One region of the Mesorhizobium sp. B2-3-5 genome, then DNA from elsewhere that is predicted to be linked to it. Evidence: riboswitches for the same ligand, from Rfam matches in the RefSeq annotation. Region 1 holds a riboswitch; each other region holds the start of a gene.
What was found. Region 1 has a riboswitch for cobalamin ahead of bluB (5,6-dimethylbenzimidazole synthase). Riboswitches for the same ligand answer to the same signal wherever they lie in the genome.
Positions count from the first base shown of each region.

Region 2: another riboswitch for cobalamin. It lies ahead of FJ958_RS00960 (DUF1636 family protein); the one in region 1 lies ahead of bluB (5,6-dimethylbenzimidazole synthase).
Region 3: another riboswitch for cobalamin. It lies ahead of FJ958_RS12925 (DUF1636 family protein); the one in region 1 lies ahead of bluB (5,6-dimethylbenzimidazole synthase).
Region 4: another riboswitch for cobalamin. It lies ahead of FJ958_RS16860 (aromatic ring-hydroxylating dioxygenase subunit alpha); the one in region 1 lies ahead of bluB (5,6-dimethylbenzimidazole synthase).

Region 1 covers NZ_VFVX01000007.1:175,717-183,223, reverse strand. Annotated here, with positions in the region: gene FJ958_RS11380 (hypothetical protein) at 78-1,061, shown strand; partial or broken gene bluB (5,6-dimethylbenzimidazole synthase) at 1,226-1,735, opposite strand; cobalamin riboswitch at 1,854-2,036, opposite strand; gene FJ958_RS11370 (histone deacetylase family protein) at 2,204-3,130, shown strand; gene FJ958_RS11365 (exodeoxyribonuclease VII small subunit) at 3,134-3,385, shown strand; gene FJ958_RS11360 (DUF2277 domain-containing protein) at 3,498-3,764, shown strand; gene FJ958_RS11355 (pirin family protein) at 3,804-4,724, shown strand; gene dxs (1-deoxy-D-xylulose-5-phosphate synthase) at 4,812-6,725, shown strand; gene FJ958_RS11345 (hypothetical protein) at 6,874-7,167, shown strand; gene FJ958_RS11340 (GFA family protein) at 7,227-7,507, opposite strand, start outside.
Region 2 covers NZ_VFVX01000001.1:175,823-183,329, reverse strand. Annotated here, with positions in the region: gene FJ958_RS00985 (HlyD family secretion protein) at 66-1,241, opposite strand; gene FJ958_RS00980 (MarR family winged helix-turn-helix transcriptional regulator) at 1,238-1,717, opposite strand; gene FJ958_RS00975 (iron ABC transporter permease) at 1,877-2,926, opposite strand; gene FJ958_RS00970 (ABC transporter substrate-binding protein) at 2,926-3,873, opposite strand; gene FJ958_RS00965 (ABC transporter ATP-binding protein) at 3,921-4,706, opposite strand; gene FJ958_RS00960 (DUF1636 family protein) at 4,703-5,188, opposite strand; cobalamin riboswitch at 5,193-5,400, opposite strand; gene FJ958_RS00955 (helix-turn-helix domain-containing GNAT family N-acetyltransferase) at 5,700-6,668, opposite strand; partial or broken gene FJ958_RS00950 (DSD1 family PLP-dependent enzyme) at 6,732-6,893, opposite strand; gene FJ958_RS00945 (hypothetical protein) at 6,941-7,507, opposite strand, start outside.
Region 3 covers NZ_VFVX01000009.1:18,305-25,811, forward strand. Annotated here, with positions in the region: gene FJ958_RS12905 (NADH-quinone oxidoreductase subunit C) at 1-117, opposite strand, end outside; gene FJ958_RS12910 (NADH-quinone oxidoreductase subunit B) at 122-703, opposite strand; gene FJ958_RS12915 (NADH-quinone oxidoreductase subunit A) at 694-1,059, opposite strand; gene FJ958_RS12920 (winged helix-turn-helix domain-containing protein) at 1,395-2,594, shown strand; cobalamin riboswitch at 2,624-2,829, shown strand; gene FJ958_RS12925 (DUF1636 family protein) at 2,868-3,296, shown strand; gene cobW (cobalamin biosynthesis protein CobW) at 3,299-4,336, shown strand; gene FJ958_RS12935 (cobaltochelatase subunit CobN) at 4,356-7,507, shown strand, end outside.
Region 4 covers NZ_VFVX01000013.1:78,887-86,393, reverse strand. Annotated here, with positions in the region: gene ugpC (sn-glycerol-3-phosphate ABC transporter ATP-binding protein UgpC) at 1-274, shown strand, start outside; gene FJ958_RS16875 (DUF680 domain-containing protein) at 345-602, opposite strand; gene FJ958_RS16870 (DUF680 domain-containing protein) at 646-852, opposite strand; gene FJ958_RS16865 (DUF680 domain-containing protein) at 926-1,123, opposite strand; cobalamin riboswitch at 1,618-1,819, shown strand; gene FJ958_RS16860 (aromatic ring-hydroxylating dioxygenase subunit alpha) at 1,935-3,182, shown strand; gene FJ958_RS16855 (hybrid-cluster NAD(P)-dependent oxidoreductase) at 3,203-4,303, shown strand; gene FJ958_RS16850 (glycosyltransferase family A protein) at 4,344-4,880, shown strand; gene FJ958_RS16845 (nucleotidyltransferase family protein) at 4,880-6,349, shown strand; gene FJ958_RS16840 (hypothetical protein) at 6,516-7,507, shown strand, end outside.

The sequences.
Region 1 (7,507 bases):
CTTCTCGTCGCCCCCCGGTTGACAATCTTCGGGGTGAGCGCATCCTTCCCAGCCATCTCTGAGGGGAGATTCGGGGCATGTGGGATTTCGATATCGGCAGGTCGGTGTCCATCATGATGCGGACCTGGCCTTTCATTGTTTTTCGCATGGTCGTCTATTTCGGCATCACGCTGGCCTATATCCTGGCGACCGGCACGGGTGCCTCCGTCGGCTATGGCGTCGGCCATATCTCGACCGATCCCGACGGGCCGCTGTCCTTTGCCCTATGGGGCGGCGTGATCGGCTTTGGCGCCGTCTCGATCGCCGTCTACTGGATCCGCGAATACATCCTCTACGTCGTCAAGGCGGGCCACATCGCCGTCATGGTCCACCTGATCGACGGCCATGATGTTCCCGACGGCAAGAACCAGATCGCCTATGCCAGGCAAGTCGTGACCGAGCGTTTCGCCGAGGCCAACATCCTTTTCGTCGTCGACCAGCTGGTCAAGGGTGCCATTCGCGCCATCACCGGCCTGCTGGGCGGCATCGCCGCCTTCCTGCCCATTCCAGGCCTGAGCGGCCTGGTGTCTTTCATCAACACGGTAATCCGCCTGTCACTCACCTATGTCGACGAGATCATCCTCGGCTACAACATCCGCATCAACTCGTCCTCGCCGTTCGAAACCGCGCGCCAGGGCGTCGTGCTCTACGCCCAGAACGGCAAGACCATGGTCAAGAACGCTGTCTGGCTGGCGGTTATCATGTGGGGCGTGTCGTTCGTGATCTTCCTGCTGATGCTGACCCCGGCCGGCGCCATTCTTTTCCTCATGCCCGGGCAGCTCGCCGGCTGGGCCTTCGTTTTGGCCATCGTCTTCGCCTGGGCCTTCAAGGCGGCGTTCATCGAACCTTTCGCCATCGCGTGCCTGATGCAGGTCTATTTCAAGACCATCGAGGGCCAGGTGCCCGACCCCGCCTGGGACGCCCGGCTGGCCGAAGCTTCGTCGAAGTTCAGGGACCTCAAGGACAAGGCGCTCTCCTCCTTCGGTGGTTCGCACTGGGGCACGGCCGGCGCGACACGCTGATCGGCCGGGCTGGCGGGCATGCCGGCGACGGTGTTGAGGCGCGACACCGCTGATTTGAGCGGAGCCTCGCCCTGGCCGCAAAACGTCTCGCTCATGATCAGTTCGGGCAGCGGCAGCCGCCGCCCCCAGCCATGTGTCTCGAGGTCCGGCTTGGGCGCGAACTCGGAAACACGGCCGACGCAGAGATAGGCGATCGGCGTCACGTGCTCGGGAATGGCCAACAGCCGCTTCAGCGCTTCAGGCTCGATAATGCTGACCCAGCCGACGCCGATGCCTTCGGCCCGCGCCGCCAGCCAGAAATTCTGCACCGCGCAGACCGTGCTGTAGAGATCCATCTCCGGATTATGCCAACGCCCCAGCGGCGAACCTTTCGAGCGCTGGCGGTCGCAGGTGATGCAGATGTTGAGCGCGCTTTCGCAGATGCCTTCCAGCTTGAGCTTGCGGTAGAGCGCCTGCCGCTCTTCCTCGATTGCTGGCAGTTCTTGTTCTCGCGCTGCCAGGAACAGGTCACGCACCTTCTCCCGGCGCGCGGCACCGCGAATGACGATGAAGTTCCATGGCTGCATGAAGCCGACCGATGGCGCGTGATGGGCGGCAAGCAGCAACCGAGCCAGCACCTCGTCGTCGATTGTCTCGGGAGTAAAATGACTGCGAACATCGCGCCTGGTGAACATGGCGCGATAGACAGCGTCGCGCGCCATCTGGTCAAATCCGTCGCCCATAGGAGCGGTCATGGCTTCCGGCATCGCTTGTCCCTTGCGATTGCAATCAATGCCGCCCGCCTGACCATGCGGATGACGATGCCTGCCAGGCCGGTCTTCTGGCTCGGGATCAACCCGCGTCCGGTGCCTTCCCGTCATCGACAGTGGCATTTACCGGCGCGGTCCCCCTTACAGCGTTGGGCACGCCACGGAATTCAACCGTGTTCCCGATTCTCCCGCCAGAGCATTTGCAGCCAAGTGGATTTCACTTGGCGGCTGAAACAAACAGGCCGGCGGGCACCAGGCAGTGGTGGCGACCTTACGCCGAAGCCCCGGCCGCGCCAATCCCCGCAGCGACGCGAATGGACGCAGACGTGATTTTCCCCAGCGATCAAGCCGCAACGCATGGCCATCGCGGCATCGGGGCACTAGATAGGGACCATGGCCACCCGTCTCTACACGCACCCTATCTTCCTTGAACACATCACGCCGCCCGGCCACCCCGAGCGGCCGGACCGCTTGCGCGCCATCGAGCGCGTGCTCGACGACGACGCCTTTGCCGCGCTCGACCGCGTCAAGGCGCCGGAAGGAGATGAAGCCACAATCCTCTACGCGCATCCCGCCGATTTCGTTGCACGCGTGCGCGCCGCCATCCCCGACGAGGGCATCGCCCGCGTCGATGCCGACACCACCGCCAGTCCGAAGAGCTGGCAGGCGGTGATCACCGCGATCGGTGCCGCCAACGCGGCCGTCGACGACGTCTTCACTGGCCGGGCCGACAATGTCTTCGTCGCCGCGCGACCGCCTGGCCACCATGCCGAAAAGACCACCGCCATGGGTTTCTGTTTCTTCAACACGGCGGCGATCGCGGCGCGCTACGCGCAGAAGAAGCATGGCGCCGAGCGGGTCGCCGTCGTCGACTGGGACGTGCATCACGGCAACGGCACGCAGGATATCTTCTGGGACGATCCCTCGGTGCTCTATTGTTCGACGCATCAGATGCCGCTCTATCCAGGCACCGGCGCGAAGAACGAAACCGGCGCCGGCAACATCGTCAACGCGCCTCTGGCGCCGCAGACCGGCAGCGAGGTGTTTCGCGATGCCTTCCTGTCGCGGATCCTGCCGGCGCTCGACAAATTCGCGCCCGATCTGATCATCATTTCGGCCGGCTTCGACGCGCACCACCGCGACCCGCTGGCCGAGATCAATCTGACCGAGGATGATTTCGACTGGGCGACCGGCCAACTGATGCAACGCGCCGCGCGTCACGGCGACAACCGGCTCGTCAGCCTGCTCGAGGGCGGCTACGATCTGCAGGGATTGGCATTTTCGGTCGCCGCCCATGTCGGGCGGCTGATGAAAGGGTGAATAATGGCTGGTGAGACCAATGAAGACGTCAAGGCGATGAGCTTCGAACAGGCACTCGATGCGCTGGAGAAGATCGTCGACGATCTGGAGCGTGGCGACGTGCCGCTCGATCAGTCAATCCGGATCTACGAGCGCGGTGAGGCCCTGAAGGCGCATTGCGACCGGTTGCTGAAGGCCGCGGAGGACAAGGTCGAGAAGATCAGGCTGTCGCGCGACGGAAAGCCGGTCGGAACGGAGCCGCTCGACGCGGACTGAGGCAGGGTCGCGAACGACCATCTTGCTTCACCGGTTTTTAGACACGATCATGATTGAGGATTGACGTCGTCCCGATTGAAACGGCCCCAGGACAAGAGGAGATACGGAAGCGATGTGCAGAAACATCAAGACCCTGTTCAATTTTGACCCGCCGGCAACCAATGATGAGGTTCGCGACGCGGCGCTTCAGTTTGTCCGCAAGCTGAGCGGCACGACGCGGCCTTCGAAGCAGAACCAGCATGCATTCGACCACGCGGTCGAGGCCATCGCGGCATCGGCGCGCGAACTGCTCGATTCCCTCGAAACAAACCAGCATCCGCGCAACCGCGAAGAGGTGGCGGCCAAACTTCGGGCAAAGGCGGCGCTCCGTTTTGCCTGATGCGGCCATGGCGGTCTGGACCGCTGACAAGGAGAGTTCATGAGCTTCTTTCCGGGGAAGGACCCTGAAGCCGGCGATGCCTTTGCCAGCGATCAGATCGAACTGATGGTCATCCCGAACGCCAAGGACATTGGCGGCTTCGAGGTGCGCCGAGCCTTGCCGACCGCCAGGAGGCGTCTGGTCGGCCCATTCATCTTCTTCGACCGCATGGGGCCGGCGATCCTGCGCGCCGGCCAGGCGCTCGATGTCCGTCCCCACCCGCATATCGGCCTGTCGACGGTTACCTATCTGTTTGACGGCAAGATTCGGCATCGCGATTCGCTGGGCACCGAAATGGTCATCCAGCCCGGCGACGTGAACCTGATGACCGCCGGCCGCGGCATCGTGCATTCCGAGCGCACGCCAGAGGAATTGCGCGGCGCGCCAATGTCGATCTCGGGCCTGCAGACATGGCTTGCCTTGCCTGACGACAAGGAGGAAGTGGCGCCGGTGTTCGAGAACACGGCTGTCTTGCGGCTTCCCGAGATCGACGCCGAAGGCGTCAGCGGCCGCGTTGTCATCGGTGATTTCCAGGGATTGCGCTCCCCTGTGAGGGCCGATTCCGAAACGCTCTACGCCGACCTGCGCCTGGCGCCGGGCGCCAGCGTGAAAATCCCGGCCGACGCCGAGGAGCGCGCCATCTACACGCTGGAAGGCGAAGTCTCCATTGCAGGCGACGTGTTTCCCGCGGAACGGTTGTTGGTGTTCCGGCCCGGCGACGAGATCGTCGTATCGTCGCAAACCGGTGCGCATTTCATGCTTTTCGGCGGCGCCTCGCTTGGCTCGAAGCGCTACATCTGGTGGAATTTCGTCTCCTCGTCCAAGGAGCGCATCGAACAGGCCAAGCAGGAATGGAAGACAGGCCGCTTCGATATCGTTCCAGGAGATGAGAAGGAATTCATCCCGCTGCCCGAGAACTGACGGGCGGATTGCTCCGCGTCACCGACACGCATTTACTTTCGCCGGCTGGCGGCCTATCTCGCCGATGAACAGAAAGCCTGAGCACCCGTGAACGCAACGCCGCATACGCCGCTTCTTGACAAGGTCCGCGTCCCGGCGGATTTGCGGGCGCTTGACGAGAGCGACCTTCCACAACTGGCCTCTGAGCTTCGCCTCGAATTGGTCGATGCCGTGTCCCGCACCGGCGGCCATCTCGGCGCCGGCCTTGGGGTGGTCGAACTCACCGTGGCGCTGCATTATGTCTTCGACACGCCGGATGACCGGCTGATCTGGGATGTCGGCCACCAGGCCTACCCGCACAAGATCCTGACCGGCCGCCGCGACCGCATCCGCACCTTGCGCCAGGAAGGCGGCCTGTCCGGCTTCACCCGCCGCGCCGAAAGCGAATACGATCCCTTCGGCGCCGCCCACTCCTCGACATCGATCTCGGCCGGCCTCGGCATGGCCGCCGCCCGCGACCTCGCCGGTGGCCGCAACAACGTCATCGCCGTCATCGGTGATGGCGCCATGTCGGCCGGCATGGCCTATGAGGCGATGAACAATGCCGGCGCGCTCGATGCTCGCCTCATCGTGATCCTCAACGACAACGACATGTCGATCGCCCCGCCGACCGGCGCCATGAGCGCCTATCTGGCGCGCCTCGCCTCCGGCAAGGCCTATGTCGGTCTGCGCGATTTCGGCAAGAAGCTGACCTCCTATCTCGGCAAACGCGCCGATCGCGCCATTACCAGGGCGGTCGAGCATGCGCGCGGCTATGTCACCGGCGGCACGCTGTTCGAGGAGCTCGGTTTCTATCACATCGGCCCGATCGACGGGCACAATCTCGAACATCTTATCCCGGTCTTGAAGAACGTCCGCGACAATGGCGAAGGCCCGGTGCTGATCCATGTCGTCACCCAGAAGGGCAAGGGCTACGCACCGGCGGAAGCCGCCGCCGACAAATATCATGGCGTCAACAAGTTCGACGTCATCACCGGCACGCAGGCCAAGGCGCCGGCCAACGCGCCGGCCTACACCAGAGTGTTCGCCGAAAGCCTGATCCAGGAGGCGCGCGAGGATGACCGCGTCGTCGCCGTCACCGCCGCCATGCCGACCGGCACCGGCCTTGACCTGTTCGGCGAAGTGTTCCCATCCAGGACGTTCGATGTCGGTATCGCAGAGCAGCATGCGGTGACCTTCGCGGCCGGTCTCGCAACCGAAGGCTACAAGCCGTTCGCGGCGATCTATTCGACCTTCCTGCAGCGCGCCTATGATCAGGTGGTCCACGACGTCGCGATCCAGAAACTGCCGGTGCGTTTCCCGATCGACCGCGCCGGCTTCGTCGGCGCAGATGGCGCTACCCATTGCGGCGCTTTCGACACCACCTTCCTGGCAAGCCTGCCGGGCTTTGTCGTGATGGCGGCTGCCGACGAAGCGGAGTTGCGCCACATGGTGCGCACCGCTTCCAGCTACGATGATGGCCCGATCGCCTTCCGCTATCCGCGCGGCAACGGCGTCGGCGTCGACATGCCGGAACGCGGCCTGGTCCTCGAACTTGGCAAAGGCCGCATCGTCAGGGAAGGCACCAAGGTGGCGCTGCTGTCGTTCGGCACGCGTTTGCAGGATTGCCTTGCCGCGGCCGAGGAGCTTGGGGCGGCCGGGCTTTCCACCACCGTCGCTGATGCCCGCTTCGCCAAGCCGCTCGATGAGGGTCTGATCCGGCGGCTAGCCCGCTCGCATGAGGTTCTGGTGACGGTGGAGGAGGGCGCCATTGGCGGGTTCGCCAGCCATGTGCTGCAGTTCCTCGCCCATGAAGGGCTGTTGGAAAGCGGCCTGAAGGTGCGCCCGCTGGTGCTGCCCGACGCGTTCACCGACCATGCCAAGCCGGAAAAGATGTATGCCGATGCCGGCCTCGACGCCGCCGGCATCGTGCGCACCGTATTCACGGCTCTCGGGCATACGGTGCGCGCCCAGCGCGCCTGAATCAAAACCTCAAGCGCTTGAATCGGTTTGCCGGCTTGATTTCATAACGCCTTGTTAACACTGCCGTTTGGCGTTTTGCTTACCGTGTCCCTTGGCCGTTTTTCAACGGCGCCCTGCTAGATCGACGTCAGGCAGGGAGATAGTTGGAATGAAGACGCTTCTGTGTGGCACGGCCCTTCTGGGCATCGTGGTCGCGCCAGCCGTCGCCGAGACGCGCTATGACCGCAATCTGGAAAAGGCGGCGCTGGGTATTGTCGCCGGCAAGATGGGCGATATCCGCGGCGGCTTCTCCTACAAGCAGGTGCCGCAGCTTGTGGTTCTGCCGGACGCCGCACCGGTACCCGCCGTTGCGACCGAGCATCCTCGCGAGCAGGCTTCGGGGGAACAGGACCACGGTTTGTCCCCAGCCGTCGAGCGCCAGGTTTCGCGCACCATTTTCTAGAGCAATTCCAGGAAAAGTGTGAAGCGGTTTTCCGTCCGGAATTGCGTCAAAACAAAGCTTTAGAACCACATATCGCGAACGCAACGGCCATCGCGCGGCAGGTCTTCGTATGTGTCGAGGCCATCGAAATGATCGATGGGCAGGTCGGCGACGGCCTCCGGCGGTGCCAGCCGCACATTGACGGCGACGCGTGTTCGGCCGGAGGCGTCGGTGCGCAAGCCGCGCCAGGCAAGCACACAGGCGCAGGTCGGGCAGAACAGAATTTCCAGCGACGGCGTGTCCTTTTCCGCGCGCGAATAGCTGGCCATCGGTCCCGCAACGCGAATGCGTTCGTTGACAT
Region 2 (7,507 bases), on a different contig from region 1:
GCCGCCCATCGGACCAATCCTGCTATTCGCTTCCACCCGCCTGGTCCCCGCGGGCTTCCGCCGACTTATTGCGCGGGCTCGCCAGCCGTTGCGTGACCGAACATGGCCGGAAAACCGCGCGCAACGCCCGTATCGACGGTGACGGAGGCGCTCATGCCGGTACGCAGTGCCATCTTGGCGTCGGGGTCGGTCAGTTCCAGGCGCACGGGGATGCGCTGGGTAACCTTGACCCAGTTGCCGGTGGCATTTTGCGCGGGCAGCAGCGAGAATTCCGCACCGGTTCCAGCACCGATCGCCTTGACGGTCGCCTCGAAGGTCCTGCCCGGATAGGTGTCGACGACGATCTCGGCCTTCTGACCCGGCTTCATGTTGGTGAGCTGGGTTTCCTTGAAATTGGCATCGATCCAGGTGTCGCCGGTCTCGACCAGCGAAAACAGCGGCGTGCCGGAGCCGACAAACTGGCCGACCTTGAAGGACGAGGCCTGGGAGATGACGCCATCGGCGGGCGCTTTCACCGTAGTCTGCGCCAGGTCGTAGGCGGCTTTGTCGCGGGCGGCGAGCGCCGACATCACCGTCGGATGCTTGTCGGTTTCGATGTCCGGGTTGCCGCCGAGGGCGGCCTTGGCGCTGATGATGCCCTGCTGGGCAACGGCAAGCTGCTGCTTTGCCTTGTCGAGATCGTTCCTGGCCTGGTCGAGTGAAGACTTGGCGTTGATGCCTTTCTGGGCAAGATCGGCGGCACGGCCATACTGCGACTGGGCGTAGTCGACCTCGCTGCTGGCGGACTTCTCCTGCGCCATTGCCTGGCTGTAAGCGGCGCGCAACTGCTCGACATTGAGGCGCGCGGCAGCAACAGCCGCGTCAGCCTGGGCAAGCGCGATGCGGTAAGGCTCGGGGTCGATGGCGAACAGCAGATCGCCCTGCTTCACCATCTGATTGTCCGATATGGCGACCTGGACGATACGTCCCGCCGTATCTGAAGCAATCGATACCTTGGCCTGCTGCAGATTGGCGTTCTCCGTCTCCTGATAGCGTCCGCCGGTCACCCAGACATAGCCGCCGCCGATGACCAGGGCCGCCGGCAAGGCGAACATCAGAAAAAAACGGCCCATGCGGCGCTTCTTCGGCGCTGGCACTGGCTGCACGGGAGGAGCGACGGCAACAGGAGCAGCAGCCGGCTGGGCCGGTGCTTCCATCTCCACCTTGGGGGCGCTCTCGTCTATCTTGGCTACCGCGTTCATGCTGCTGCGCCTTCTGTATTCTTGACCTTTTCGTCCGACGATGAATCGCCATCCGCGAGATTTTGCGCCATCACATCGAGCGACCTGATCAGGACGCGACGGTCCTCCGGCGAAACGCCGACAAGCGATTCCTCATAGACCTCGCCGGCGAGGCTCTTGACCTCGGCATAGGCCGCGCTCGCCTTGGCGGTCGGGAAAATCATCCGCACTCGGCGGTCGGCGGCGGCGGCGCGGCGTTCGATCCAGCCGCCCTCCTCCATCCGGTCGACAAGGCGCGAGACGCTGATGGGCTCGATTTCGAGCAATTCCGCGAGCCGGGCCTGGGAGACCCCCGCCTCCTTGGCGACACGCACCATAAGGCGCCACTGCGCCGACGACAGGCCAAGCCCGCTGGCGCGCATCTCGAAGCGCTTGCGCAGCAGACGCTGTACGTCGTGGATTAAAAATCCCAATCTATCGATGCCATCAGAAACCATGAGCGATACTTATAATAAGCGTGCTTACTATTCAAGGTGCCAAATCGCAACGGAAGCCGGCAAAATGTGCAGGACAGCCATGCGACACGGTCATGGTTAGCAAGAAGTAAGCGTCGTGAGCTTTTTAGAAGGAACCTGAAAAAGCAGAACCGAACGTCCTCACAGGCGATTTCGAACGACCATCGTGACGACGAAGAACGCGCCGAGCGAACTGGTGATGATGCCGATCGGCAATTCCTGTGGCGGCAGAAGCGTGCGGGCCAGAAGATCGCTTGCCAGCAAAAGCACCGCCCCAAACAGCGCGCAGCTTGCGATCAGACGCAAATGCAAGGGGCCGGCCAGCGGCCGCGACAAATGCGGGATCATCAATCCGACAAAGCCGATGACGCCGGCGACCGAGACCAGGATTGCCGTCGAGAAGGCGGCGACGAGGAATGTCGCCCTGCGCATCCTTGCCACGGGCACACCAAGGCTTTCGGCGGCACTTTCACCAGCCAGGAAGGCGTCCAGCCTGCGATGGTTCCACAGCCCGTAAATCGCAATCGTGCCGGCCCCCAACGCGCCCAGCCACACATTGTCCCAGCGCGCCAGCCCAAGCCCGCCCATCGTCCAGAACAGCACCGAATGGGCCGCGCGCTGGTCTCCGGCAAAGACCAGGTAGTTGGTCAACGCCGTGAACATGAAGGAGACGGCAAGCCCGGCGAGGATCAAGCGTTCCGGGCCCTGCCCCCTTACCCGCGCGACCAGCAGCAGCACGATGCCCGCTGCCAGTATGCCGCCGGTGAAGGCCGCGATCGGCAAGGTCCAGATGCCGAAACTGTCACCAAAGACGGTGATGACGGAAACCGCGCCCGCGGCGGCCCCCGAAGACAGGCCGAACAGGAAGGGATCGGCGAGATCGTTACGCGTCACCGTCTGCAGCAACGCGCCGACCATGCCGAGGCCCGCGCCGACACAGACTGCCAGGATCGTGCGCGGCAGCCGCAGATCGACGACGATCTTGCCAACCGGGCCCGACACCTGATGTTCATTTAACCCAACGGCATGGCCAAGTGCGGCAATGACGTCGGTCAGCGGTATCAGCGTCGAACCATAGGCGATCGACAGCAGCACGAGAGCGACGGTCGCCACCGCGCCCGCCGCCATGGCCAGCGGGAATGCCTTGTGCCCTGAGAGCGCGCCGGATTTGTGCTTCAGGGCGAGATGCATCAGAACGCTTCCGGATGCATCGCCCTGGAGATCTTGCCGATCGCTTCGATGTTTGCCGGTCCGGGCGTGAGTTCGGCATAGCGCAGGGCCACGAAACGCTCGTTCTTGACCGCATCCGTCTCTTTCATCGCCGGATGGGCCTTGAGGAAGTCGAGGAGCTTCTTGTAGCCGCCACCGTCCTGGTAGTCGAGCAGGATGAGGAATTGCGGATTGCGCGACGCCACCGTTTCCCAGTCGGTGTTGCCCCAGCTTGTGTCCATGTCGGCCATGATGTTGTCGCCGCCGGCTGCCGTGATCATGGCGCTGGGGATGGCGAATTTTCCGGCGGTGAATGGCTTGTCCTCGCCGGAATCGTAGAGGAATACCCGTGTTCCCTTGCGATCGCCGACCTTGGCGGTGATGTCAGCGAGTTGGCTCTTCCAGCCGGCAACGAGCTTCTCCGCCTCGGCCTCCTTGCCGAAGATCTTGCCCAGTTTTTCGACATCGCCGTAGAGAAGGTCCATCGAGGCGGCGGGCCGGTTCTTGTCGAGATGGACGCAGCTTTCCGTCAGCACCAGCGTCTTGATGCCGTGTGGCGCGAGCGTGTCGGGCGTCACATCGCCGCCCGGCTTCATGCCATAGTACCAGCCGGCGAAGAAGAAATCAGGCTCGACCGCTACGAGATTTTCGAGCGTCGGGTATTTTGGCGCCAGTTCCGGAATTGAACCCTGCTCGGCCTTGAATTCGGGGCCCACCTTATACCATCCGGTGATGCCGGTCAGGCCGACGATCGACGGCTGCAGCTTCAGCGCGAAGGCCATCTCCGCCATGTTGAGATCGTGAATGACGGCGCGTTTGGGCGGCGCATCGAAGGTCAGCGGTTTGCCGCAACTGTCGACGGTGACCGGGAAGGCGAAAGCTGCCGAGGCCAGCAGCGAGAAGACGAGCGACAAGGCGAGGCGTTTCACGATTTTTGCTCCTTGGTTGAACTGTGTCGGATGAAAGTCGGTTTCGGTCAGGAAGGCGCGGCACGGTTCGGAACATCGAACACGGTCAGTTCGCGATCCTCGGTGGGATGGCGCAGGCGAAACACGTCGACGCCGAAAATCTCGCGGATCAGTTGTTGCGTCAGCGCTTCGCGGGGCGCCGCCAGCGCATGCAGCCGGGCCTCGTTCATCACCGCGACCCTGGTGGCGAAGGGCGCCACCAGGGCCAGATCGTGCAGCACCGCGATCACCGTCATGCCGAAGCCAGCAACGAGTTCGAGCAGTTCCGCGCGGGCGCGTGGGTCCAGATGGTTGGTCGGCTCGTCGAGAAACAACACTTTCGGTTCCTGGGCGATGGCGCGTGCGAGCTGAGCGCGTTGGCGCTCGCCGCCCGACAGCGAGCCAATGGTGCGTCCAAGCAGCGGCAGCAGGCCGGTCCGTCGCAGCGCGTCCACGACAATGTCGCGTTCCTCGCTCCTGTGCCTCAGGCCGGCATGCGGAACGCGGCCAAGCTCGACATAGTCGATCACCGCCAGCCGCGGATCCGGCTGGTCGGTCTGGCCGACGACGGCGATGTGCAGGGCCCGCTCGGCGGCCGATATCCTGTCGAGGCGGCGGCCGCCAAGCTTTACCTCTCCGGAACTTGGCCTGAGCATGCCCGACAACATGCGCAGCAGTGTGGTCTTGCCGGCACCGTTGGGACCGATGATGGCGAGGCGATCGCCGACAGCCATGGACAGGCTGACCGCATGGACCAGAGCCCGGCCATTCGCCACCGCGCCCAGATCGCGCGCTTCGAGAAGCGGCACTGTCATCGGCTGTCCTCCGAAGGCTTGCCCGGTCCGGGGATGCGGGCCAGCGTCTTGCCGGCCAGCCGCGGCGGACGTTGTCCGGCATTGCACCAGCCATCGGCGAGCGAGGCGTAGAGTCTGGCAAATCGCACGAGATCGCCGGCATCGGCTTCCGCATCGATGGACCCGAAGAGATAGGCTGCCTTGCCGGGCGCCTGGAAGGCCACCGCGAGCGGCCGTGCACAGCCCGCCATGCAAGCCACGCCCTCGACCATGAAACCCTGCGCTACAACTGGCTCGATGTGGGCCGAGAGCCGGGAGCGCAAATCGGCGCACAAAGCTTCGCCCGACCTGGTCCCTGTCGGGATGTCGCGGCAAAGCGTGCATACGACGATACGGTGAATACGATCGATGGCGGCGCCCAACTTTCCGTCTTTCTCGATTGGCGACGGAAGGATGTTGGCGGTCGGTCGACAGACCGACGTCCACGTCTCCTCCCGGCACACCCCGTCCGGTCAACTCTGTAATGGCAGGTCTCCTGGCTCGCGGGTCTCGGCGCAATCCTGCCTTCCCAGCCTTGCCGGCCAGTGGCATTTTGGATCTCGCTCACCGCTTACAGTTGCGGGGGCAGCCACGGCCTCGATCCGAGGCGGATCTCACCGTGTTCCCTTTTCACCCCTCGCCTTTCGACTCGGGGACCATCACCATTCCACCCTAGTTTTCCCCAGATTGCTTCGCAACGGATTTCTCGGTCGCCACGATCGGAGCCGAAGCCGCGTGCGACCACACACCCCTTTATGTAATAACATAACGTACTAGTGCATGAGGCCCAGCGCTGTCAAGCGATGGCTGTCAGCCATTGTCGAGCGGATTGCGCGGAGTGCGCAATTTCGATCAAATTGGCCGAGAGCGGAAAGCCAGATGATTTCAGGTCGACTCGACCTGAAATCTGAATCCGCCTCTAATCAAAGAGATAGAGCATGACGTCGTCTGAAAACCGCTTCACACTTTTCGGCATCACGCTCTGGCGGAAGATAACAAATCAAGATTCCAGTTCTGACCAACCAGATCCTTGCCGAAGGAATGGTGAGGTTCTTCCTCGATCAGTTTGAAGCCGGCGGCCTGGTAGATATGCCGGGCAGCGGCGAGAATGTCGTTTGTCCACAAGGTCAGCGTCTTGTATCCCCTGGCGCGGGCAAAGCCGATGCATTCCTCCACCAGTCGCTTGCCGATGCCGAGGCCACGCGCCGAATGTTCGACATAGAGCAGACGCAGCTTCGCCACCTGATCCGACTTGCGTACGACGAAGACCGAGCCGACGACCTCGCCTTCCCGCTCGGCGATCCAGCTGCGCTCCCATTTCGGATCGTAGGATTTCACGAACGCCGCGAGGATTTCGGCGACCAGCGCCTCGTAGGTTTCGTCCCAGCCATAGTCCTGGGCATAGAGCAGTCCTTGCCGGCGAGTGACCCAGCCGATGTCGCCGATCTGCAGCGGCCTCAACAGATAGGGGATCCTCGGCTCGGCATTTTCGCCGAGCAGACGCTGCACCGTCTGCATGGATTTGACCAGCCGGTCCTGCTCCGACGCGGGCAGTCGATCAAGCAGGGCCCGGACCTGATCGTGCGAATCCTTGTTCAGCGGTGCGAAGGCTTTCCTGCCCGCCTGCGTCAGCGCAATCGACGATTGCCGGGCGTCCGAAACCAGCGTCGACCTGGAGATGAGGTGAAGGCGCTCGAACTTTTTCAGCAAACGGCTGACATAGCCGGCGTCGAGACCGAGATCGCGTCCGAGGTCGGTCGCGGTCAGGCCGTCGCGATGCGCCAATTCGTAGAGCACACGCGCCTCGGTCAGGGAGAAGGCGCTTTTCAGCAACCCTTCGTCGAGCAGCCCGATCTGGCGGGTGTAGAAGCGGTTGAAAGCCCGCACCGCGTCGATTCGCTCCTTGTTGGGCGCATCATTGCCGGACTGATGGTGAACCGTCATGGACATCCCCTGTCTTCACAGGATCAATCATTTACTTGACTTAGTCAAGTATCTCCGACATGTTCACATCGTCGGCAACACCGGCCAACGATCCACAATCCTGCCGCCGGATAGCACCGCGATCGGCCCGAACTGCTGCAGCACTGCTTCGCTCTGCGTCGGCCGCAAGAACGCGTAGTCGCCTGGCCTGATGACCGTATCGGCAGGCAGGCCCATGAACTGCTGCAACCGATGGCAACAGGCGGGAGCGGCGATCCTGGCCGGTTGCTGGTCTATCTCGCCCGACGAATGAGGCCCTCGAAGCCGTCGGCCAGATCGGAGGCGCCGGCCGCGAACATCTTCACGAGGTTTTGGGGACGGCCGGGAGTCTTGTTGGCGTCGAGTAGGATGGCCCTGCCCTCGTGCAGGACGAAATCGAATTTCCCGTAGTCAAAGCCCAGCTCACGTCGCCGCTCGCGCATTTCGTCGGGAACAGGGACGGGTTCACGTCGAAACGTTTGCGATGCCTTGACCAGGCTGTTTGGCGAGACATAGCGGGTGCAGCGCTCCCGCTCTCCGCAAAACACCCAGAAGCGCACCGCGAAGCCGTCGGGTTCTGTTTCCGGAATGAACTTTTCCACCACCAGGTCATCGCATTCGAAGATGTCGTCCGGAACCTCGCCAAGAGAACCATAGACCTCATAAGGCCGCGCAGCCTGCAGATGCGGAAAAGGCGGCGGTTTGCCCGCGCGCTTCGATCGCCGGTTGAGGAGTATCTCCGGAATGCCCTGATTGTTGAGGTTGCTTTTGACAATGACCGGGCCCTGCCAGGCGTCCCCTTCGGTTATCAAGGCGCCGCT
Region 3 (7,507 bases), on a different contig from region 1:
CAGGTCGCGAGGTTCGACATGGATGGTGAGTTCGCCATAGGCGAACACCGCGTCCGAGATCCGTCCGCTCAGTTTCTCGCCGAGATAGCTCGACAGTTCGCTCAGTGATGCGGCCATGGATTTACCGTTCGATCGTGCCGGTGCGGCGGATTTTCTTCTGCAGGAGAAGAATGCCGTAGAGCAGTGCTTCGGCGCTCGGCGGGCAGCCGGGCACATAGATGTCGACCGGCACGACGCGGTCGCAGCCACGCACCACCGAATAGGAATAGTGATAATAGCCGCCGCCATTGGCGCACGAGCCCATCGAGATGACGTAGCGCGGCTCCGGCATCTGGTCGTAGACCTTGCGCAGCGCCGGCGCCATCTTGTTGGTCAGCGTGCCGGCGACGATCATGATGTCGGACTGGCGCGGAGACGCGCGCGGCGCCACGCCGAACCGCTCCGAGTCATAGCGCGGCATCGAGGTGTGGATCATCTCGACCGCGCAGCAGGCGAGGCCGAAGGTCATGAACATCAGCGAGCCGCTGCGCGCCCAGGTGATCAGCGCCTCTGTCGAGGTGACCAGAAAACCCTTGTCGGCGAGCTCATTGTTGATTTCGAGGAAAAAGGGATCGTCCTCTCCCACCGGCCTGCCGGTGTTGGGATCGATGATGCCCTTGGGCTTCGGCGCGACGAGGGTGCCTGAACTGTCGTTCAATCCCATTCCAGCGCTCCTTTTTTCCATTCATAGGCAAAGCCGATGGTCAGCACTGCCAAAAACACCATCATCGACCAGAAGCCGAGCATGCCGATCTTCGAGAACGACACCGCCCAGGGAAACAGGAAGGCCACTTCCAGGTCGAAGATGATGAACAGGATCGACACCAGGTAGAAACGGATGTCGAATTTCATGCGGGCGTCGTCGAACGAGTTGAAACCGCACTCGTAGGCGGAAAGCTTTTCAGGATCGGGGTTGCGGTAGGCCACCAGGAACGGTGCGGCCAGCAGCGCCAGGCCGACGACCAATGCCACGCCGATGAACAGGACGATGGGCAGGTACGAACTGAGAAGTGCGTTCATGCAGCGGCTTTCCGTTGGCGCCAATCCACTTTTGTTACAGCACCGGACCTTAATGCGGAAGCGTGACAGTTTAACCGCTGAACCGTTTTAAGAGGGGCCCATGCTGCAACGCGGCGAGGGTTAGCGCAGCACTTCCAGCGAAGCAAGTCAAACCTTGTTCAAAACGCCGACCTGGACGGCATTACAGGAGAAACTGGTCCGATGCGCTCCTGTTTGATTTCCTTCGCGTTCTACTCCACTTTTATCTCCTGACATGGTTGCCGCCAAAACCCTGCTAGCATGGGCTGGAATCACCGGTCTGAACCGCCATAAATCGCCCTCAGAGTGACACCTGCATGAAGGAAAAGATCTCGCTTGCCGCCGCTCGGCGCGTTGCACTCGCCGCCCAGGGGTTTCTCGATCCTCGCCCGAATGGCACGCCAGACCGCCGCCACTTCGCCCGGGTTCTTTCCCGCACCGGCCTGCTGCAGATCGATTCCGTCAGCGCGGTGGTGCGCGCGCACTATATGCCGCTCTATTCGCGGCTTGGCCCCTACCCGCTCGCGCTCCTCGACAATGCCGCCGTGACGCGCAAGCGCATGGTGTTCGAATACTGGGCGCATGAAGCCTCGTTCCTGCCGGTCGAGACATACCCCTTGATGCGCTGGCGCATGCAGCGCGCCGAGCAAGGCGACGAAATGTATCTGGGCCTCGCCAAATGGGGCCGCGAGCACGCCGCCTACATCGAAGAGATCTATCGGGAAGTCGCCGATCGCGGCCCGATCGCCGCCTCGGCGCTTGAAGGCCAGAAAGGTTCCGGCGGCTGGTGGGGCTGGAGCCATGCCAAGCATGCCTTCGAATGGCTGTTCTGGGCCGGCCGCATCACCACCGCGCACCGCCGCGGCTTCGAGCGCTTCTATGACCTGCCCGAACGCGTGCTGCCGCAGGCGATCCTCGATTTGCCGGTGCCCGCTGCCGAGGACGCGCATCGCGAATTGCTGCGCATTTCAGCCCGCGCCCATGGGGTGGCTACAGCCGGGGACCTGCGCGACTATTTCCGTCTGTCGCCCGCCGACATGAAAGGCCGGCTGGAGGAACTGGCCGAGTTGGGCGAGTTGCTGCCGGTGCGTGTCGAGGGCTGGAACAAGCCGGCTTACCTCTATAAGGACGCCCGTTTGCCCCGCAAGATCGAAGCGCGCGCCTTGCTGGCGCCTTTCGACCCCGTCGTCTTCGAACGCTCGCGCACCGAGCGGCTATTCGATTTCCATTACCGCATCGAAATCTACACCCCTGCCGAAAAACGCCAGTACGGCTACTATGTCCTGCCCTTCCTGCTTGGCGACAGGATCGTCGCTCGCGTCGACCTGAGAGCCGACCGGCCGGCAAGCGTGCTGCGCGTCCACGCGGCCTACGCCGAGCCCGGAGCGCCGCCTGAAACAGCCGCCCAGCTCTTCGACGAATTGAAACAGATGCAAGGCTGGCTCGAGCTTGAACGAATGGAAGTGACGCCTGCCGGCGATCTAGGCCCGGCGCTGGCCGACATCGCCATGTCGTAGCCGCGCGTTGACACCGCTGCCTGCAAAAGCCTAAATCCCGTCCAGACGGTCCCCTGCCCGCAACGGCTGGGGCTAAGAGGGAATGCGGTGCGGGATTTCGGTCTCAAATCCGCGGCTGTCCCCGCAACTGTAAGCGAAGAGCCAAGGCCGAAAGCCACTGGGAGTTCCCGGGAAGGCGGCTAACCAAGGCGATGACCCGCGAGCCAGGAGACCTGCCGTCTGCGACAGAAGAATCCGATCGCCCGGCGGGTTTCCGGGCAAGGAGCCCGGTTTTTGGACCATAACGGCAGTTTTTCGGCTGGTGCAGCGGATATATCTTCCGCCAATGGCGACGCCTTGTCCGACGTCACCGTCATCGTCTGCGCGTCCTGCCGCGACGAAACCGGCTCCGACGCCCATCCCCGCGCCGGCGAATCGCTGGCGCAGGACACGCGCCGCGCGGCAGCATCCGAGAACGTCCGCGTCCGCACGGTCGAATGTCTCGGCAATTGCAAACGCCGGCTCAGCGCCGCGATCCTGCGCGACGGCTGCTGGAGCTATGTCTTCGGCGACCTGACCACGAGCAGCGGCGCCGACCTCGTTACCGGCGCCAGACTCTTCGCCACCTCGAGCGACGGCCTCATCCCTTGGCGCGGCCGCCCTGATTCCCTGAAGCGCGGCCTCGTTGCCCGCATCCCTCCCCTAGACCTGCTGAAAGACTGACCATGACCGCTTCCGTCTCCCGCGTTCCCTGCACCGTCGTCACCGGCTTTCTCGGTGCCGGCAAGACGACACTGGTCCGCCATCTCCTGGAAAACGCCGGCGGCAAGCGCATCGCGATTATCGTCAACGAGTTCGGCGACATCGGCATTGACGGCGAGATCCTCAAGGGCTGCGGCATCGACACTTGCCCGGAGGAAAACATCGTCGAACTGGCCAATGGCTGCATCTGTTGCACCGTGGCCGACGATTTCGTACCGGCACTCGACCAGATCCTGTCACTGACGCCGAGGGTCGACCATATCCTGATCGAAACCTCCGGCCTCGCTTTGCCGAAGCCGCTGGTCCAGGCCTTCCAGTGGCCGACGGTGAAGAGCCGCGTGACCGTCGACGGCGTGATCGCCGTGGTCGACGGCCCCGCACTGGCCGAAGGCCGCGTCGCCAACGACATGGACGCCCTGCAGGCCCAACGCGCCGGGGATGACAGCCTCGACCATGACGACCCGGTCGAGGAAGTGTTCGAGGACCAGATCGCCTGCGCCGACCTGATCATCCTGTCGAAGAGTGACCTGATGGACGCCGCCGGTTCGGCCCGCGCCAACGCCATCGTCAACGAACACTCCGCCCGGGCCGTCAAGATCGTGCCGACGTCCCACGGCAAGGTCGATCCCTCCGTACTGCTCGGGCTCGGCCTCGCCGTAGAGGACGACATCGAGAACCGCAAGTCCCATCACGACGGCGCATTCGACCACGAGCATGACGACTTCGACACCTTCATTGTCGACATCCCCTCGATCGCCAATCCGGACGAACTGGCAAAACGCGTCGCTGCCGCCGCCGAACAGGAAAACGTGCTGCGCGTGAAAGGCTTCGTAGAGGTCGGCGGCAAGCCGATGCGGCTTTTGCTGCAGGCCGTCGGCCCGCGCGTCAACCATTACTATGACCGCGCCTGGACCGCCGAGGACGACCGCCGCTCGCGTCTCGTCGTCATCGGCCTCAAGGGGCTGAACCGCCCTGCGATCGAGCGTATACTCGCCGGCTGATTTTCAGGCACGGGCCGCGATGCACATCCTCACCACGACATCCGCCTCGCTCGACGATCTCGCCGAGCCGGTCGATCTGCGGCAGACGCCGGCGGATATCGTGGCCCTGTCCTTCACCGACAGCGACCTCGCCGGCCTCGCCGCCGCGTGGAAGGCGGATGCCGGCCGCCTGCCCTCGATGCGGCTGGCCGCGCTGCGTGACCTGCGCCACCCCATGTCCGTCGACCTCTGGATCGACAGCGTCGCCCGCCACGCCAGGATCATCCTGGTGCGCATCCTCGGCGGCTACGACTGGTGGCGCTATGGCTGCGACCAGCTTGCCGCGACCGCCCGCGAGCGCGGCATAAAACTGGCGCTGCTGCCCGGTGAAAGCCACGACGAGGATCTCCGGCTGATCGAAGCCTCGACGCTGCCGCGCGCGGAACTGGACGCGCTGCTCGGCTATTTCCGCGAGGGCGGCCCGGCCAATATGTGCGCGCTGGTGCGGAGGTTGGCAGGGCTGGCAGGACAGGATGAAGCAGCAGCCGCGCCGGTAACCGTGCCCAAAGCGGGTTACTACGAGCCAGGACGTGGCGTCGTCGAGTGCGGCGTCCCCCTCCCCCTCGAGGGGAGGGTCCGGCCGCAGGCCGGGGGTGGGGTCGCCGGTGAAATGCGCCGACTTCGAGAAACACCGTATCCAGTCGCACCGACCCCACCCGGCCCTGCGGGCCACCCTCCCCTCGAGGGGGAGGGAAAGATCGTGCCCATCCTCTTCTACCGCTCGATGCTGCTGGCCGCCGATGTCGCGCCAATCGATGCGCTTTTCGACGCCTTGCAGCAGCGCGGCATCACCCCTGTACCGATCTTCGTCTCCAGCCTGAAGGACCCAGCATCCTTCGCGTTCGTCGAAAACGCCCTCGCCACGCTGAAACCGGCTGCCATCATCACCGCGACCGCTTTCGCGTCTGGCGCGGAACCTGGTGTCGAAACCCTGTTCGATCGAGCCGGCGTCCCTGTGTTCCAGGTCATCGTCGCCAGCACGCGCCGCGACGTTTGGGAAAATAACCAGCGCGGCCTGGCACCCGCCGACCTCGCCATGCATGTCGTTCTGCCCGAACTCGACGGCCGCATCCTCGCCGGCGCCATTTCCTTCAAGGACGAAAGCGATGTCGATCCCGCACTTGGCCACCGCGCCTTCGCCAACCGGCCGGAGCCGGACCGCGTGGCCCAGGTTGCCGATCGTGTAGCAGCTTTTGTCCGCCTGCAGGAGACATCTCGCGCCCAGCGCAAGCTCGCCATCCTGATCCCGGATTACCCGAGCGCCCCCGGCCGCACCGGCTATGCCGTCGGCCTCGACGTACCGTCAAGCGTGCTGGCCATGCTGCATGACCTCAGCGAACAGGGCTATGCCGTTGACGGGATTCCGCGAACGCCGCGGGAACTGCTGGATTTGCTGGAGCATAGCAACGACGGATTGGCCCTACAGGAGTATTTGGGCTTCTCGAAGGAGTTGCCGAGAGCTGTGATTGCCGCAGTAGAAGCAGCATGGGGAAAACCAGAAGATGAGGCAGGTTTATGCGAGGCACCCCCCTCTGTCCTGCCGGACATCTCCCCCGCAAGGGGGGAGATTGGCAGCTCGGATGCCGGCGCTGTTCCTGCGAGGCCAATAGCTGGCGAGAGCTTCGATGAAAGCTCGATCTCCCCCCTTGCGGGGGAGATGTCCGGCAGGACAGAGGGGGGTGGGCCGGAACACCAGCGTCCGAGATTTTTCCCCTTCCGCGCCGCCACCTTCGGCAACATCACCGTAGCGCTCGCCCCGGATCGCGGCCGCTCCGCCGACCGCCGCGCCGATTACCACGACCCCACGCTCCCCCCGCGCCATGCCCTACTCGCCTTCGGTCTGTGGCTCCGGAAATCGCTGGGCGTCAACGCCCTCATCCACGTCGGTGCCCACGGCACGCTGGAATGGCTGCCGGGCAAGACGGTTGCGCTGTCGCAAAACTGCTTCCCCGAGATCGTCGCCGGACCCCTGCCTGTCATCTATCCCTTCATCGTCTCCAATCCCGGCGAGGCGGCACAAGCCAAGCGGCGCATCGCCGCCGTCACGCTCGGCCATCTGCCGCCGCCGCTGACCGGCGCTGGCCTCGACCAAGACCAGCATCGGCTCGAACGCCTGGTCGACGAATATGCCCAGGCCGATGGGCTCGACCGGCGGCGCCGCGACCAGCTGGCGAAGCTGATCGTCGACACCGCGCAACAGAACGGCCTCGCCTCCGAAGCAGGCGTTGCGAGGACCGACGCGCCTGATGAGGCTTTGCGCCGTATCGATGCGTGGCTCTGCGACCTCAAGGATTTCTCCATCAAGGACGGGCTGCACATCTACGGTCGCGCCTCCGACGACGAACCCGATGCCATGCGCCGCCAGAGCGCGAACGCCGAAAAGGCCGCGCTGCTTGCCGCGCTCGATGGCCGTCACGTCAAGGCCGGCCCGGCCGGCGCACCCGCGCGAGGCCGCTCCGATGTGCTGCCCACCGGCCGCAACCTGTTCACGTCGGATCCCCGCACCATGCCGACGCCGACCGCCTACGACATCGGCAAGGCGGCGGCAGAGGAGGTCGTGCGCGCCTACTTGCAGTCGCATGGAGACTGGCCACGCTCGCTGGTGATCGACCTCTGGGGCTCGGCGTCGCTGCGCACCGGCGGCGAGGAGATCGCGCAGGGCCTGGCGCTGATGGGCTGCCGGCCGCAATGGAACACCGCCACCGGCCGCATCACCGGCATCGAGGTGCTGCCGCCGGCCACGCTTGGCCGCCCCCGCGTCGATGTCACCTGGCGGATATCAGGCCTGTTCCGCGACATGTTCCCGACGCAGATCGCGCTCATCGATGCCGCCGCCGGCGCCGTCGCCGCCCGCGACGAGGACGATTCGGAAAACCCGCTCGCCGCGAAGACCCGCGCTGACGGCAAGATCAGCCCCCGCATCTTCGGCACCTCGCCAGGCACTTACGGCGCCGGCGTCGAGGAGCTGTTGTCGAACGGCGACTGGGGCGCGCGCGAAGAGATCGGGCGTGCCTATCTCGATGCCACCTCGCACGCCTATGGCGGTGCCGGGGGTGAAGGCATCTCCGCACCCGGCGCTTTCGAGGGACGCATCGCCGAGGCCGATCTTCTCGTCCACACCGGCGACGATCC
Region 4 (7,507 bases), on a different contig from region 1:
CTTCGGCGTACGGCCGGAAGATCTCGCGATCGCCGGCGGCACGGACTATCTGTTCGAGGGGACGGTCGATTATGTCGAACAGCTCGGCGAGGTCCAGCTGGTCTATGTCGACATCGGCAGGGCCGACCTGCCGCTGGTGACCAAGCTGCCTGGCAATGTCGAGGTCAAGCGCGGCTCGACGCTGCGGCTGACCGCCGATGCCGGCGACCTTCATATCTTCGACGCGGACGGCCGCTCCTTCGCGCTTCACGAGATAGAGGCAAAGGCGGCCTGAAACAGGTTCTGGTGATGAAAAAGAGCCGCGGGCATCGGCCTGCGGCTCTTTTTGTATTCCACATCAGCTATTAACGGCCGAAGAGGTTCCGGTCGCTGCCCTGTGGGGCGGACTTCTGGACGTCACCCGACGAATTGAGCAGTTTGTAGACAGGCGACTCTTCGTTGCGGATCGAGCCGGTATGCGAAGCGTCTATGTTGGCGGTCGTCGCCTGCTTGTTGATGTCGGTGCCGCCAACATTGTCGTTGGCCGCATAGGCGCTGCCGGCGGCAATCAGAAGTGCGGCGGCGGTAGAACAATCTTTTTCATTTCGGGTACTCCGGTATATTCCAACTCAGGCGGCGGGCTTGCCGCCGCCTGATGTCGGAAAGTTAGTTGTTGCCGAACAGGTTGCGGTCAGCACCGTGCGTGGGCGTCTGAGCCGCCGGTTCGGACTTCTTGATCGAAGCGGTATATGAGGTGTCGGTGGACGTGGCGGCCGGCTGGCTGGCGCCATTCGAGCCATAATTGTCACTGCCGGCGAAAGCGCTGCCGGAAATGGCCAGAATGGCGACGGCAGCAAGAGCGATCTTCTTCATTTCAAGTCTCCTGAATTCTTCGAGTGTCGCCAGGACGGCGAGTCAAAACCCGCCGCCTGCTGGAGATCGACTGTTAGTTGTTACCGAACAGGTTGCGGTCAGAACCGTGGATGGGCGTCTGGGCAGCCGGTTCCGACTTCTTGACCGAAGCGGTGTAGGAGCTGTCGACAGCGGTGGCCGCGGGGGCCTTCGAACCATAGTTGTCGCTACCAGCGAAGGCGCTGCCGGAAATGGCCAGAAAGGCGGCGGCAGTGAGGACAATCTTTTTCATTTTTTGGTACTCCAGTATTTTTCCGTCCGTCTAGCGGCGTGTCTTGGGATTAAAATCGCGTCGTTCGGACGACCCCGATGTGGGAGAGCCAGCTAGCCGTTTCCAATCACGAAGATGTTCAACGTGGACCATGAATCCACCACTTGAAATTGTACCAAGATCCCCCACATAAGATTTTTTTCCATGCAATATCAAAGTGTTAATTAAAATCGGCGCCGCCATCACCGACTGTATCGGAGGCTCAGCGTTCACACCGTCCTGCACGCACCGTCAACAGAAACGAACCGTTCGGTTCGATTTTAGAATCTGCTAATAGTCACTTTTCGAAACCGTAACCCTTTTTTGCTCCCAATCGGGGCCGACTCCCGGCGCCCGGCGCGCCGTCACCGCCATGATTCTCGCTGCCGCTGTTCGCGACCAGCTCGTTGCGCATGCGTGTCGCGCCACATGGATGCGATGTCGCTTTCATGCCGATGTCGCAAGCGCTGTCGTGGTTAGATCATGTCATCTCAGGTGCCGCTTCGTGACGACGGGGCGGAGAATTGGGAAGCCGGTCAAAGTCCGGCGCTGCCCCCGCAACGGTGGTGGAGTTCAAGTCGCAACGGGAGACCACTGGGCGAAAGCCTGGGAAGGTGTCGCGACAGTCCGCAAGGACACTCCAGAGCCCGGAAACCAGCCCGAGATATTTGAACTCGACTGATCGCGGCGGGCGGTCAAGGGGCGGATAGTGCATGTCCGGCGCTTTTACCGGCCTGCGTCCCATCCTTCCTCTCTTCCCCTCCGGTTCAGTCCTTGAATGCGAGGACAGGACATGGATGTGCGCATCGATATGCTGAGGCTCTTGAACAGCCGCAGAGAGGGCTTTTCGCTGGAACAGCCCTTCTACACCGACCCGGACTACTTCAAGCTCGACATGGAGCTGATCTGGTATCGCGACTGGCTGTTCATCGGCCATGATTGCGAATTGCCGAAGCCGGGAAGCTTCATCACCGTGCAGATCGGCGACTATCCGGTCGTGCTGGTGCGCGACCAGCAGGGCAAGATCAATGCCTTCCACAACTCCTGCCGCCATCGCGGCAGCCGCGTCTGCAACACCGACAAGGGCTTGGCCGCCAAACTGGTCTGCCCCTATCACCAGTGGACCTACGAGCTCGACGGCCGCCTGCTGTTCGCCCGCCAGATGGCCGACGGCTTCGACAAAAGCCAGTTCGGCCTGAAGCCGGTCGCCTGCGAGAGCGTGGCCGGCTACATCTTCATCTGCCTGGCCAAGGAGCCCGCCGACTTCGCACCGATGCGGGCGATGATCGAACCCTATCTCAAGCCGCACCGGCTGAGCGAAGCAAGGATCGCCTTCGAGAGCACCATCATCGAGAAGGGCAACTGGAAGCTGGTCTGGGAAAACAACCGCGAGTGCTACCATTGCGCCGGCAACCATCCGGAGCTTTGCAAGACCTTCCCGGAGGCGCCGACCGTGACCGGTGTACAGGGCGCCGACAGCGATCCGGAAATGCTGGCGCACTGGGCGAAATGCGAGGCGGCGGGCCTGGCGAGCAAGTTCCGTATCGACCCGGCCGGGCAATATCGCGCCACGCGCGCGCCGCTGCTGCGCGATGCGGTCAGCTACACGATGAACGGCAAGCGGGCGGTGAAGAAGAACCTCTCCGACAGCGTCTCGGCCGACCGCATCGGCACCCTGATGCACTATCACTATCCGACGACCTGGAACCATATCCTGATCGACCATGCCGTCACCTTCCGCGTGCTGCCGATCAGTGCCACGGAAACCGCGGTGACGACGAAATGGCTGGTGCATAAGGATGCGGTCGAGGGCGTCGATTACGATCTCGCCGAACTCATCCATGTGTGGACCGAGACCAACGATCAGGATCGCCGTATCGTCGAGGAAAACGCCTTCGGCATTCTGTCGCCGGCCTACGAACCAGGCCCGTATTCGGAGCTGCATGAGGGCGGCGTGATCCAGTTCGTCGACTGGTATGCGCGCTTCATTGGTCCGCGCCTCGCCGAGGATGGTCGACCAGCGCTCCGCAGTGTCGCCTGAGAGGCCAAGGGATGAACGCGATGACTGATCTTGGCCTTTACCGCCATCTCGACCAGATGGCGCCATGGAACGACAGGCTCCAGGTGCTGGAAGTGACCGGCGTCAGCGACGAGTCTCCTGACGTCAAGACCTTCACCTTCCGCTCCGACAACCAGACCTGGTTCCGCTACAAGCCGGGCCAGTTCGTGACGCTGGAACTGCCGACAGCCGACGGGCCGCTGATGCGCACCTATACATTGTCATCGTCGCCATCGAGGCCGTTCTCGATCGCCGTGACGGTGAAGGCGCAAGCCGGCAGCATCGGTACGCGCTGGATGTTCGACAATCTGAGGCCCGGATCGCACGTCAAGGCCTATGGGCCGGCCGGCGATTTCTCGCTGCACAGCCATCCGGCGGCAAAATATCTGTTCATCTCGGCCGGCTCGGGCGTGACGCCGATGATGTCGATGCTGCGCTGGCTGAACGACTGCGCGCCATGGACCGATGTCGGCTTCGTCAACTGCGCGCGGCGCCCCGAAGAGATCATCTTCCGCAAGGAACTCGAACTGCTCGGCGGCCATATGCCCGGCCTGTCGCTCGGCTTCATGATCGAGGAGCGCTCAAGCCGTGAGGGCTGGTACGGCCATATGGGCCGTATCGATGCCATAAGGCTGCCGCTGCTGGCGCCCGATTTCCGCGAACGCGAGATATTCTGCTGCGGTCCCGACCCTTTCATGCGGGCCGTGCGCGGCATGCTGGAAGGCGCCGGCTTCGACATGACGAAATACCACCAGGAGAGCTTCGCCGCGCCGGTGGTGGAGGAAATCCCGGCGCCGTTCGCGTCGCCCGCACAGGACGGCGCCCCTGTTCCCGTCGAAGCCGCGACAGCGATCCGCTTCGCGCTTTCGGACGTCGATGCCGAATGTGTCGCCGGCCAGACCGTGCTGCAGACGGCGCGCGCCTGGGGCGTGCGGATACCCGCGGCCTGCGAATTCGGCCTGTGTGGAACCTGCAAGGTCAAGAAAGTCTACGGCGATGTGGAGATGAGCCACAATGGCGGCATCCTCGATCATGAGATCGATGACGGCTTCATCCTGGCCTGTTGCTCCAAGCCGCTGTCGGCGTTGGAAATCGAGGCGTAATCGGTTCAAGGCCTCAACCGATCCGGGAAATCTTGCCGGCGTGATCGATGCGCTCGGCATGCCGGTGCGCCTGCTGCGGCAGGAGAATGCCGGGCCTGGCAGCGCCACGACCCGCGGCATGGCGGCGCTGACGACGCCATTCGCCGCGACGCTCGATGCCGACGATCTGTGGCTGCCGAGCAAGATCGAAAGACAGCTCGCGTATCTCGAGAGCTCTCCCGCGACATCGGGTGTCTTCTGCCATTTGCGGAACTTCCGCAACGACCTGCCCGACGCGCCCGAAGCAGCCGCCGTGCCTGGCTGGTCGCGCTCGACCATGCTGATCCGACGCGAGGTCGCCGAGACCGTCGGGCCGGTCATCGACCCGCCTGGCGGCCGTGGCGAAATGATCGACTGGATCGCCCGGGCACGCGAGGCCGGCTTCGCCCTCGATATGATGGACGAGGTGCTGGCGCTGCGCCGCATCAGACCGGGCAGCCTGTCCTATGGGCGCGACGCGGCCCGCGACCGCGGCTATCTGGAAGTGGCGCGGCTCGCCATGCTGCGGCGGGCCCTCAACAAGGCCGGTCCGGGCTGATGGCGAATATCCGCGGTATCGACCGACGCTTCCCTGATTATGGCTGGTCGTGGCCGACCGGCGGGCTCGACCAATTGCTCAAGGCAGCGCTGCTTCCGGACGAGGATGCCGCTGCTGCTTGCGCCGCGCGCTGGCTGGACGAGAACGATATCGATCTCGTCTCCTTCCGCGAGCACCGGCTGCTGGCCGCGATCTCCGACAGGTTCGGCAGGAAGCTGGCCGGCCACGCCGCCTATCCGCGGCTCGTAGGGCTGCAAAAGATGCTGTGGACCAAATCCCGCATGGCCATGCGGGAAGCCGAGCCGGCGCTGAAGGCGATGGTGGATGCCGGATGCCGGGTGATGCTGATCAAGGGCGCCAGCCGGACCGCCTTGAACGCCTCGGCGCAACGCGGCCGTGTGGCGCACGACATCGACATACTGGTGCGGCCCCACGACATGCAAACGGCCTTCGACGTGCTGCGCGACGGCGACTGGCAGATCGCTACCGGTGTCAGCCCGCAATATCTGAGGACGAGGCTGGCGTCGCTGCGCTCCATGAACTTCTTCAGGGGCAATCTGGGCGACATCGACCTGCACCAGCTTGGCTATGATGGTTCGCAGCAAAGCCAAGAAGACGACCTGGCCATATGGCAACGGGCTGTCGCGGCCGCGTTCAGCGACATCGGCGTGCTGGTGCCCTCGGCTGCCGACCGCATCGCGCTTGCCATCGCGCATGGCGGGCTCGACGCCCATACGCACAGCGACTGGCTGGTCGACTGCGTGGTGGCCATTCGCGGCGGCGATGTCGCCTGGGACGTGCTCCTCGATATCGTCGCCAGGCGTGGGCTTACCGTTGCCGCGGCGGTGGCGCTCTCCTACCTCGCGCTTGAAACCGGCGTCGCAGTGCCGGACAGCGTGCTGGCGCGCGTGCTGCAGATGGCCGACCGCACCGGTCTTTCGCGCTGGTCGGCGATGCTGCAGGCCAAGCCGCGGACCGATTTCGGTCGGCTGGTCTGGTTGTCGCGTGGCCTCGCCAAGCAATTGCGGCTGCGGCGCAAGAGCGTCCGGCTGCGGCAGGAGCCGCCAGCCAAGGCCTGGCGCGGCAGGGCAGCCCGCGCTGAGCCGGCCGAAAAGGCGGCGCTGCCGGTGTTCTCGGAATTCATACCTTGTCCGCGCACGACGGGGAACATGATGCTGGCCATCACGGTCAGGATCAGCGTGCCACCGGTCCGGCGCCGCATCGAGATGGAGATCAATGCCGATGACCACCATGTCGCCCGCCTGCGCGCCATGGCCATCAGCCGGTCCGGTCGGGAACGGGTGCTGCATTTTCGCGGCAAGGTGACGCTTGACGGCAAGAGGGATGCCTTGACGCTGGAGGCGCGTCCCTCCCGGCAGTTCCGGCAATGGGGTGATGAGGCGACAGTCGCGGCCTATGGCGCACTGCCTTTCCAGCTGATCTCGGCGACATTTTCGCCCCTGTCTTGAGCCGCGTTTGGCATCGGGGATGGGCCGGAGGCTGATACGGGCCGTTCATTCCGGCTTCCGGAAACCCTAATCCTCCTCTTTTTCTTCCTGGCTGGCGGGCAGGCTGTGCTCAGCCGACCGGTTAGAACGCCTTTAACCGCTGATCTGCTAGAGACCAACTGTTCTGATGATGAAGGCTGTTGGCATGGACTCGCCGCTTGTTGCTCCCGTCAAGCCGGCAGACTTGAAGCCTCGCCGGGCCGTGTTTCGTCTCGGCGCGCCGGTTGCCGCGACGCTGTTGGTCGTTGCCTATACGATCGCCGTGTCACTCGTCGTCGTGCCGAGCAATGTCGACGTATCGTGGCTGCTGACGGTTGGCGAGCGCGTCCTGGGCGACGAGCGGCTTTATGCCGATATCGCCGAGGGCAACCCACCTTTTTCAACCTGGCTCTATCTGCCTTTCCTCGTCATGGAACGGCTGACAGGGCTTGCAGCGGAGATTTGGGTGAGCGTGGGCCTAGCCGCGTTCGCGGTAACTTCTGTCTACTATTCCGCGCGCGTTCTAGTGCGGGGGGACGAAAAACCGCTGAAACAATGCGTCTGGATCATTCCAGCGGCGGTGTTTGTCGTGCTGTTCCTGTTCCCGCCGGATTTCGGCCAACGCGAGCAGATTGCCGTCATTGCCTTGCTGCCCTGGCTGGCATTGCTTTCGGCGCGCGACCGCGCGGCGGATTTTCGTGCAGGCAGCGTCGCCGAGCGGTTCGGAGCCGGTGTCGGCGCCGGTATCTTCGTCATGATCAAACCACCCTACAGTGTGCTCTCGCTGGCTGTGCCGGCCATGGTCATTGCGCTGCAGCGACGCTCACTCCACCCGCTTTTGACGACGGAAAATATGGTCGGCGGCACTTTGACCGTCGTCTACCTGGTTGTGCTCGCCGTTTTCATGCAGCCCTTCTTTACCGAAGTGCTGCCCTTGCTGCGCCAGGTCTATCTGCCGTTGCGCATCCCGGTGTTCGGCATGCTGATGCTGTGGCCTGTCACGATGTTCGCGGGCATGGCGGCGGCAACGCTGGTCATGGTCTATCCCGGTCGTCTCCATCGCGATGCGAAAATACTGCTTCTGGCGGGAGCGGCCTACGTCCCCGCCTTCGTCATCATGGGCAAAGGGTGGACCTATCA